DNA from 3 places in the Saccharothrix syringae genome. Region 3 is predicted to be linked to each of the others. Evidence: riboswitches for the same ligand, from Rfam matches in the RefSeq annotation. Region 3 holds a riboswitch; each other region holds the start of a gene.
The links. A riboswitch is a leader RNA that binds a small molecule or an ion and turns the genes downstream of it on or off. The one in region 3 is predicted to bind S-adenosylmethionine.

Region 1 (3,310 bases), 790 kb from region 3:
CCCGGCTCAGCGGCGGCACCCCCAGCCCAGCGGCGGCAAACCCGGCTCAGCGGTGGCCGTGGGCGGCGACGATCTTCAGCACCGCCCGTTCCAGGGCGTAACCCGAGTCGGCGGCGTAACCCTTCACGTCCGCGTTGAGGTCCGCGACCACCGACATGGCCGCCGCCAGCCCGCGCTCCTCCCAGCCACGTGACTGGCCCTGCGCCTTCTTCACCTTCCACGGCGGCATGCCCAGCTCACCCGCGAGCTTGAACGGGTCGCCCCGCCCGACCGCGGACACCCGCGCGACCGTGCGCACCGCGTCCGCCAGCGCGTCCGCCACCAGCACGTGCGGCACGCCGAGCTGGATCGCCCAGCGCAACGCCTCCAGCGCACCGGCCCGGTCGCCCATCACGGCCTTCTCCGCGACCGCGAACCCGGTCACCTCCGCCCGTCCCCGGTGGTAGCGGCGGACCGCCTCGGCGTCGACCCTGCCGCCCGTGTCGGCGACCAGCTGCGACGCCGCCGCGGCCAGTTCCCGCAGGTCGGAGCCGACTGCCTCGATCAGCGCCCCCACAGCCTCGGGGTCGGCCTTGCCGCCCGCCGAGCGGATCTCGTTGCGGACGAACGCCTCGCGGTCCGCGGCCTTGGTGATCTTCGGGCACTCGGTCACGCCGGCACCGGCCTTGCGCAGCGCGGCGGGCAGCTCCTTGGCGGCCTTGCTGCGCCCGCCGCCGGTGTGCACCACGACCAGCGTCACCCCCTCGGCGGGTGACTTGGCGTAGGCGATCACGGCGTCGGCGATCTCCTTGCTCGCCTCCTGCGCGGCTTCGAGCGCGATCACCCGCCCCTCGGCGAACAGCGACGGGCTCACCAGTTCGGCCAGCTCGGGCGGGGTGAGTTCGGTCACCCGGACGCGGGTCAGGTCGGCCTGCGGATCGGCCTTCCGGGCGAGTTCCAGGGCACCGCGAACAGCGCGTTCGACCAGCAACTCCTCCTCGCCCACGACCAGGTGAACGGCATCGGGCGTGTCAGCGGGCGCACTCACGGCCGCGATCCTCCCACGCCCGTCCGCCGTCCGGATGGTGGACTTCGCTGGCTACGGGTCGGGATCGTGTCGTAGGTTGAGGCGACAACAACTGAATACCGCTCATCCAGAGGGGCAGAGGGATCGGCCCGAAGAAGCCCCGGCAACCCGTCGCACAGCGTTCGCTGGCGACCACGGTGCCAATTCCGACCCGCGACGCGGGAAAGATGAGGAGATACCTCGCGATGACTGCTGTCAGTGCACCCTCGGCCACCACCACCTCCTTCGACCTCGGTCCCGCGCGCGCCCTGTCGTGCCGCGAGTGCGGGCACGAGACGCCGCTCGCCCCGGAATACGCCTGTCTGGAGTGTTTCGGCCCCCTGGAAGTGGCCTACGACTTCGGCCGGGTCCGCCGTGAGGACATCGAGGCAGGCCCCCGCTCGATCTGGCGCTACAAGAGCCTCCTCCCCGTGCCCTCCACCGTCGAGTCGCACCCCAACACCAGCCCCGGCGGCACCCGCCTGGTCGAGGCCGACCGCCTCGCCAAGGCCCTGGGCCTGCGCAAGGTCTGGGTCAAGGACGACACCGGCAACCCCACCCACTCCTTTAAGGACCGCGTCGTCGGCGTCGCCCTCGCCGCCGCCCGCGAACTGGGCTTCAAGGTCCTGGCCTGCCCGTCCACCGGCAACCTCGCCAACGCCGTCGCCGCCGCGGCGGCCCGCGCCGGCTGGCGGTCGGTGGTCCTGGTGCCCTCCAGCCTGGAGCGGGCGAAGATCCTCATGACCGCCGTCTACGACGGCAACCTGATCACCGTCGACGGCAACTACGACGACGTGAACCGGCTGGCCCAGGAACTCGCCGCCGAGCACGAGGACTGGGCGTTCGTCAACGTCAACGTCCGCCCCTACTACGCCGAGGGCTCCAAGACGCTGGGCTTCGAGGTCGCCGAACAGCTCGGCTGGCGCCTGCCCGACCAGATCGTGGTCCCCATCGCGTCCGGCTCCCAGCTGACCAAGGTCGACAAGGCGTTCCGCGAACTGGGTGAACTCGACCTGGTCGAGCAGACCCCGTACCGGGTGTTCGGCGCCCAGGCCACCGGGTGCTCCCCCGTCTCGGCCGCCTTCAAGGCCGGTCACGACGTGGTCTCCCCGGTGCGCCCGGACACCATCGCCCGCTCGCTGGCGATCGGCGCCCCCGCCGACGGCCCCTACGTGCTCGACGCCGTGCGCCGCACCGGCGGTGCGATCGAGGACGTCACCGACGAAGAGGTCGTCGAGGGCATCCGGCTGCTGGCCCGCACCGAGGGCATCTTCGCCGAGACCGCCGGCGGCGTGACGGTGGCGACCGCGAAGAAGCTCGTCGAGCAGGGCAAGCTGGACCCGGACGGCGAGACGGTGCTGCTGATCACCGGCGACGGCCTCAAGACCCTCGACGCGCTCGGCGACCGGGTCGGCCCGCGGGCGAACGTGCCGCCCTCGGCGGAGGCCGTGCTGAACGCCCTCCAGGACTGAGACCGGCACTGAGACCGGGACTGCGGCCGGGACTGGAACCGGAGCTGGGACCAGGACCGGGATTGTCGAGGCGGACCTCGGCGGGCACGCTCCCACCGGGGTCCACTCCCGCGGCTCCCAGCCCGGTTGCTCCTCCCCTGGCCCGCTCCGCTCCACCCGGGCCCGCTCCGGCCAGACCTGCTCCGGCCGGGTCCGCTCCAGGCTGCCCCGTAGCAGCCGCTCCCGTGGCAGTCGCCCCCGCGACAGCCGCTCCCGCGACAGTTGCTCTCGCGACAGCTCCCCCTGTGGCAGTCACCCCCGTGGCAGCCGACTTCATGGCGTTCGACCCCGGTGCGGCCGTCACAGCGCGATCCCCGATGTGCGCAACCAGCCGGTGCGCGGGAAGGCGCTCAGCTCGGGCAGGACGCGCGGCCTCACCGGTTCGGTGACCACGCGCCACGCCGTCAGCAGTTGCGGCCACGGCCGCTTCGCCTTTTCCGCGTTGTAGCGCTCGGTGTGCCACTCCTCCGGCGGTATCGCCAGGGCGTCGTCGAACAGGGTGTCGGCGACCAGGCGGTAGGCCGCGTCGGCGGAGGCCACCTCGGCGGTGCCGACCACGCCGGTGGCGGTGGCCCTGGCGATGATCCCGCGCTCGCCGTCGGGCCGCTCCTCGCACACGTAGTAGGTGAAAGCGGGCCGCAGCTCGTCGCGTGGCCACGGCTGGGCGGTGTAGCTGGGTTGCCACAGCGCCCACCCCAGCGCCCGGTGGTCGCCGGGCCGGCTCCAGCCGGTGTTGAGCCGGATCCACGTGTCC
Region 2 (3,310 bases), 2.4 Mb from region 3:
CACGCGTCCGGGTTCCTCGCCGTCTACATCGCCGCGCTGGTGCTCGGCAACGCGCGGCTGCCGCACCGGTCGGACACGCTGTCGTTCGCCGAGGGGCTGGGCTGGCTGTCGCAGATCGGGCTGTTCGTGCTGCTCGGGCTGTACGCCTCGCCCGGTCGGCTGCTCGACGCGCTGGTGCCGGCGCTGGTGGCGGGCGCGGTGCTGCTGCTGCTCGCGCGGCCGCTGTCGGTGCTGTGCGCGGCGCTGCCGTTCCGGGTGCCGTGGCGGGAGCAGGTGTTCCTGTCGTGGTCGGGGCTGCGCGGCGCGGTGCCGATCGTGTTCGCGCTGATCCCGCTGATCCAGGGGGTGCCGGGCGCGCAGCGGCTGGTGGACGCGGTGTTCGTGCTGGTCATCCTGCTGACGGTGGTGCAGGGGACGACGCTGCCGTGGCTGGCGAAGGGGTTGAGGCTGGTCCGGTCGGGCGAGGCGCGGGAGGTGCAGGTCGACTCGTCGGCGCTGGACGCGCTGGGGGCGGAGCTGCTGCAGGTGCGGATCCAGCCGGGGTCGCGGCTGCACGGGGTGTACCTGTCGGAGCTGCGGTTGCCGCCGGGGTCGTCGGTGAGCCTGGTGGTGCGGGAGGAGAAGGGGTTCACGCCCCAGGCGACCACGCGGTTGCAGGAGCACGACCAGCTGCTGGTGGTGTGCACGGACGCGGCGCGGGTGGCCACGGAGCAGCGGATCCGGGCGGTTGACCGGGCCGGGCGGTTCGCGCGGTGGAAGGGCGACGCCGGGTTGGCGTGAGCGTCGGGCACGGGGGTGCTGAGCGCATGACACGCGGGGTCTGAACGCATGACACGCCGGGGCTGGAGGCATGACACGCCGGGGGTTGAGTGTGGAACTCGGGGGGTCTGGAGGTTCGACACGAGGGGGCTGGAGGGTCGACTCGCGGTGTTGGAGTGGAGGACACGCGGTGTCGGAGTGGAGGACACGCGGTGTTGGGGTGGAGGACTCGCGGGGGTCTCGGGATGTGGGAGGGGGTTACGGGGGGTGGTGGGGCGGGTTAGGGTGCTGGTGAAGGTCATGAGTGCCAGCGACAAGCCCGGGCTTGCTGGCCGGCAACCCTCCTACCGCGGTGGGGTGCCCCCGGTGAGGACCTGGTCGTGCGCGCGGGGCGTGCGGCAAGCGCGGGCCTCCCAGGGGGAGTCCCCGGACTTGTCCGGAGGGTGTCGTGACCATCGCTGTTTCGCCGGTCGTCGGTGTGGGGCTGCCCAGGGTGGTGGGTGCCTCGTTGCGGGTGCCGGTCCTGGGCGGTGAGCGGGTCGAGTACGCGAACCTGGACCACGCGGCCAGCGCGCCCTGCCTGGAGCAGGTGCGCGACGCCGTCGACGAGCTGCTGCCCTGGTACGCGAGCGTGCACCGCGGCGCGGGGTTCGCGTCGCAGGTGTCCACGCGGGTCTACGAGCAGGCTCGGGACTCGGTGCGGCGGTTTTTGGGGGCGCGGGCCACTGACGCGGTCGTGTTCGTGCGCAACTCCACCGACGGGTTGAACCTGCTGGCCCGCTGCCTGCCCAGGCACACGGCCGTGGTCCTGTTCGACACCGACCACCACGCGGCGCTGCTGCCGTGGCGGGGGCCGCACGTGCGGCGGTTGCGCACGCCGGGGTCCGCGGCGGCGGCCCCGCTGGAGCTGGACCGGGCGCTGCGCGAGGCGCCGGTCGGGCCGCGGCTGGTGGTGGTGACCGGTGCGTCGAACGTCACCGGCGAGCTGTGGCCGGTGGCCGAGCTGGCGCGGGTGGCCCGCCGGCACGGTGCGCGGGTCGCGCTGGACGCCGCCCAGCTCGCGCCGCACCGGCCGGTGGACCTGCGGGAGCTGGACGTCGACTACGCCGTGCTGTCCGGGCACAAGCTGTACGCGCCGTTCGGCGCGGGCGCGCTGGTGGGCCGGTCCGACTGGTTGCAGGCCGCCGAGCCGTACCTGCTGGGCGGCGGCGCCACGGCCCGCGTCACCGACCGCGGCGACCGGCTGGCCGTGGCCTGGTCGGGCGCGCCCGAGCGGCACGAGGCGGGCACCCCGAACGTGGTCGGCGCGCACGCCCTGGCCACCGCGTGCGACGTGCTCGGGCGCCACTGGGAGCAGGTCGCCGCGCACGAGCGGGTGCTGCTGGAGCGGCTGCGGGACGGGCTGCGGTCGGTGCCCGGGGTCGAGGAGCTGGCGCTGTTCGGCCCCGACCACGACCGGGTGGGCGTGGTGAGCTTCACCGCCGGCGCCCAGGACCCCGGCTACCTGGCCGCGGCGCTGTCGGCGGAGCACGGCATCGGCGTGCGCGACGGCGCGTTCTGCGCCCACGTCGCGGTGGCCCGGCTGGCGCCGGGCGGTCGGGCGCTGCGCGCCTCCGTCGGGCTCGGGACCACCGCGGAGCACGTCGACCGGTTCGTGGCCGCGCTGCGCTCGCTGGTCACCGAGGGCTCCCGGTGGGAGTACGAGCGGCAGGACGGCCGGTGGGTGCCCCGGGAGGACCCGCGCCCGCTCCCGCCGTTCCTGCGCTGACGGGGATGCTGGACAATGACCGGGTGAGCACTGAGCCCAACACCGAGCCGGACGCCGCGGACGAGCCGGGCGGGCCGGGGGAGCCGGATGAGCCGGGGAGGCCCGGGGAGGCCGGGGAGCCGCTGCCCAAGCGCCGGGTCGGCCTGCTGGCCGTCATCGCGCCGCTCGTGCTGGCGCTCGACCTGCTCACCAAGGTCCTCGCGGTGGAGCACCTGGAGGGGCGCGAGCCGGTCGAGCTGCTGGGCGGGCTGCTCTACCTCCCGCTGTACCGCAACACCGGTGCCGCGTTCGGCCTGGCCGAGGGCTGGACGGTCATCCTGGCGCTGATCGCGTGCAGCGTGGTCGGCTTCATCCTGTGGATCGCGCGCCGGCTGCGGTCGGTCGGCTGGGCCATCGGCCTGGGCCTGGTGCTCGGCGGCGCCACCGGCAACCTGGTGGACCGCGTCTTCCGCGCGCCCGGCCCGCTGCGCGGCGGCGTGGTCGACTTCATCTCGGTCCTCGACCCGTGGGGCAACTTCTTCCCCGTGTTCAACCTGGCCGACTCGGCCATCTGCGTCGGCGGCGGCGTGATCGTGCTGATGGCCCTGCTCCAGCGCGACTACGACGGCACCAAGGTGGAGAAGAAGTGAGCGGCTACCGCAACCTGCCCGTGCCGGACGGCCTGGACGGCATGCGCGTGGACGCGGGCCTGGCCAAGCTGCTGGGCCTGTCGCGCACGGCCGCGGCCGCGCTGGCCGAGTCCGGCGACGTGGCGCTGGACGGGCAGCCGGCGGGCAAGTCCGA
Region 3 (3,310 bases):
ACCAAGCTGCGCGACGCCCGCGGCAGCTACTCCGCGTGGCCCGGGTGCCAGGCCAAGCTGGGCCTGCCGTAAGAATGCACGCGTGACCAATGCTTCGTCGTCGGCCGGGCCGGGGAGTTCGCTCCTCGGCCCGGCCGACGTCCGTCGGCTGGCCGCCGACCTCGACGTCCGCCCCACCAAGAAGCTGGGGCAGAACTTCGTGCACGACCCGAACACGGTGCGCCGCATCGTGGCCTCGGCGGACCTGCGGCCGGACGACGTGGTGCTGGAGGTCGGACCCGGCCTGGGCTCGCTGACCCTGGCGCTGCTGCCCGCGTGCCGGGCCCTGGTGGCCGTGGAGATCGACGGGGTGCTGGCCGGCCGGCTGCCGCTCACCGTCGCCGAACGCGCGCCCGGCCTGGCCGACCGGCTCGCCGTGGTGCACGGGGACGCGATGCGCGTCACCGCCGACCGGCTGCCCCACGCGCCCACCGCGCTGGTCGCCAACCTGCCCTACAACGTGGCCGTGCCCGTGGTGCTGCACCTGCTGGCCGAGCTGCCGTCGCTGCGCACCGGCCTGGTGATGGTGCAGTCCGAGGTGGCCGACCGGATGGCCGCCGGGCCCGGCAGCAAGGTCTACGGGGTGCCGAGCGTGAAGCTCGCCTGGTACGCCGACGCCCGCCGCGCCGGCCCGGTGTCGCGCTCGGTGTTCTGGCCGGTACCCAACGTGGACTCCGCGCTGGTCGCGTTCGAGCGCCACGCACCGCTGTCCACTGTGGATCAGAAGTGGCTCTTCTCGTTGGTGGACGCGGCTTTCGCGCAGCGGCGCAAGACCCTGCGCGGTGCGCTGGCCGGGTGGGCCGGCTCGCCCGCCGAGGCCGAGCGGCTGCTGCTCGCCGCGGGCGTCGACCCCGGCGCGCGGGGGGAGCAGTTGGGCGTCGACGACTTCGTCCGGATAGCCGAGGTCGCCTCGGCCCGGTAGTCGCCGATCCTTCGGCCATCAGTGTGATTTGCCGGACGTTCCTGTTACGGGCTTGCGTCGCCAGGGGTCCTTCGGGTGTACTCGACGTGCCATCCCGAGCGGCCGAGAGACCTGGCTCCACGACGCCGCAGCAACCACCCCGCCACCGGGGCAGGTGCTTCAGCCAGGAACGATGGAGGATCACGTGCCCAGGATGCGAATGCTCACCCGGAGGCGGGTCGTCGACCACGGCCGCCGCACGGTGTCGGCCTGTCGCAGCTGACGAGCTACCGCCTAGCCCGTCCGCACCCTCCTCTCGGCGTCCCCCTCCGCGGGACACATCCCTGAGCTTCGAAGCCTCCGGCCCACGCGCGCCACGAGCGCGCGCGGCCGCATGCAGTCGTGGAGTGAAAACGTGATCACGGTCGAGAACCTCACCAAGTCCTTCCCCGGCAGTACCGGGCAGGTTCGCGCGCTGGACGGCGTGAACCTGGACGTCGACGCGGGCACCGTGCTCGGCGTCGTCGGCCCCAGCGGCGCCGGCAAGTCCACCCTGGCCCGGTGCGTCGCCCTGCTGGAGCGCCCCGACAGCGGCGCGATCCGCGTCGACGGCACCGACCTCGTCTCCCTCGACGGCACCGCGCTGCGCGCCGCCCGCCGGCGCATCGGCGTCGTGCCGCAGGGCGACTCGCTGCTGCGCCAGCGCACCGCCGCGGGCAACGTCGCGCTGCCGCTGGAGGCCGCGGGCGTGGCCGGGCCGCAGCGCCGCACCCGCGTCGCCGAGCTGCTGGACCTGGTGGGCCTGACCGACAAGGCCGGCAGCTACCCCGACCAGCTCTCCGGCGGCCAGCGCCAGCGCATCGCGGTGGCCCGCGCGCTCGCCGCGTCGCCGTCGGTGCTGCTGGCCGACGAGCCGACCTCCGCGCTGGACCCCGAGACCACCGGCTCGGTGCTCACCGTGCTGGACCGGGCGCGCGCCGAGCTGGGCGTGACCGTGCTCGTGGTCACCCACGACATGGGCGTGGTGCGCCGGATCTGCGACGACGTCGCGGTGCTGGAGGACGGCCGGGTCGTGGAGCACGGCAAGGTGCTCGACCTGGTCTCCGACGCCGGCAGCCGCACGGCCGCGTCGCTGCTGCCCGCCGTGGACCAGAACCCGGCGGCCGAGAAGGCGTACGACCGCGTCGCCGACGTCGTGCTGGTCGGCTTCGCCGCGGTGGGCGCGCTGCTGCCCGAGGCCACCGGCCGGTTCGGCGTCGAGCTGAACCTGCTGGGCGGCGGCCTGACCCGGCTGGGCGAGACCCCGGTCGCCCGGTTCCGCGTCGGCCTGAACGGCGAGCGCGCGGACTCGGCGCTGGAGTGGATCTCGGAGGCCGGAGGCGCGGTGCGCCGGACCCTCGCGGGTCCGCAGGGAGTTGCTGCGTGAGGTCTGCAACACCCTGGTCCACCGTGTTCGACACCGTGCTCGCCGCGACCGGTGAGACGTTGTACATGGTGGGCGTCTCCACCCTGATCGCGGTCCTGCTCGGCACCCCCGTCGGCGTCTGGCTCCAGCTCACCGCACCCGGTGGGCTGAAGCCGCGCCCGGTGCTCCACAAGGTGCTCGGGTTCGTCGTGGACCTCGGTCGCTCCATGCCCTTCCTGGTCCTGCTGGTGGTCCTCACCTCGCTGACCAGGCTCCTGCTCGGCAGCACCATCGGACCGACCGCCGCCATCGTGCCGCTGGCCGTCGGCGCCATCCCGTTCGTGGGCAGGCTGGTCCAGAACGTGCTGTCCGAAGTGCACGTCTCGGTGGTCGAGGCGGCGGTCACGACCGGCGCCTCGACCACCCGGATCGTCCGCAGCGTCCTGCTCCGCGAATCGCTGCCCGCCCTGGTGAACGCGGTCGGCGTGACCGCCATCGCCCTGCTCGGCTACTCGGCGATGGCCGGCGTGGTCGGCGGCGGCGGCCTCGGCGACCTCGCCGTGCGCGAGGGCTACCAGCGGTTCAACGAGCGCTACCTGTGGACCACGGTGGCCGTGCTGGCGGTCGTCGCCACCGCGATCCAGTTCACCGCCAACCGCGTGGCCCGGGCCGTCGACCGACGCCGCCACGCCTCCGTCTGACCCCTCCGTCCCAAAAGGAACGAAATGCGTATTCGTGCTGCCCTGCTGGCCGTGCTGCTCACCGCTGTGGGCTGCGGGAGCGGTGGTGAGACCGGCGCGGCATCGGACCCGAACGCGCCGCTCAAGGTCGGCGTGAGCCCCGTGCCGCACGCCCAGGTGCTCAAGTACGTCGCGGACAACCTGGCCGCCTCGAAGAACCTGAAGATCGAGGTCGTCGAGTTCACCGACTACGTGCAGCCGAACACCGCGCTGGTGGACGGGTCG

Region 1: linked by a shared signal. The riboswitch ahead of thrC (threonine synthase) and the one ahead of EKG83_RS03400 (methionine ABC transporter ATP-binding protein) in region 3 are both predicted to bind S-adenosylmethionine.
Region 2: linked by a shared signal. The riboswitch ahead of EKG83_RS38750 (aminotransferase class V-fold PLP-dependent enzyme) and the one ahead of EKG83_RS03400 (methionine ABC transporter ATP-binding protein) in region 3 are both predicted to bind S-adenosylmethionine.

What each region holds. Positions count from the first base shown of each region.
Region 1 is NZ_CP034550.1:1,502,823-1,506,132, reverse strand. Features, by position in the region: gene holA (DNA polymerase III subunit delta) at 47-1,027, opposite strand; SAM riboswitch class I at 1,127-1,240, shown strand; gene thrC (threonine synthase) at 1,252-2,517, shown strand; gene EKG83_RS07040 (DNA internalization-related competence protein ComEC/Rec2) at 2,426-3,310, opposite strand, start outside.
Region 2 is NZ_CP034550.1:9,274,938-9,278,247, reverse strand. Features, by position in the region: gene EKG83_RS38755 (potassium/proton antiporter) at 1-780, shown strand, start outside; SAM riboswitch class IV at 1,056-1,170, shown strand; gene EKG83_RS38750 (aminotransferase class V-fold PLP-dependent enzyme) at 1,208-2,527, shown strand; gene lspA (signal peptidase II) at 2,551-3,156, shown strand; gene EKG83_RS38740 (RluA family pseudouridine synthase) at 3,198-3,310, shown strand, end outside.
Region 3 is NZ_CP034550.1:712,031-715,340, forward strand. Features, by position in the region: gene EKG83_RS03390 (resuscitation-promoting factor) at 1-72, shown strand, start outside; gene rsmA (16S rRNA (adenine(1518)-N(6)/adenine(1519)-N(6))-dimethyltransferase RsmA) at 83-961, shown strand; SAM riboswitch class I at 1,048-1,140, shown strand; gene EKG83_RS03400 (methionine ABC transporter ATP-binding protein) at 1,356-2,366, shown strand; gene EKG83_RS03405 (methionine ABC transporter permease) at 2,363-3,046, shown strand; gene EKG83_RS03410 (MetQ/NlpA family ABC transporter substrate-binding protein) at 3,071-3,310, shown strand, end outside.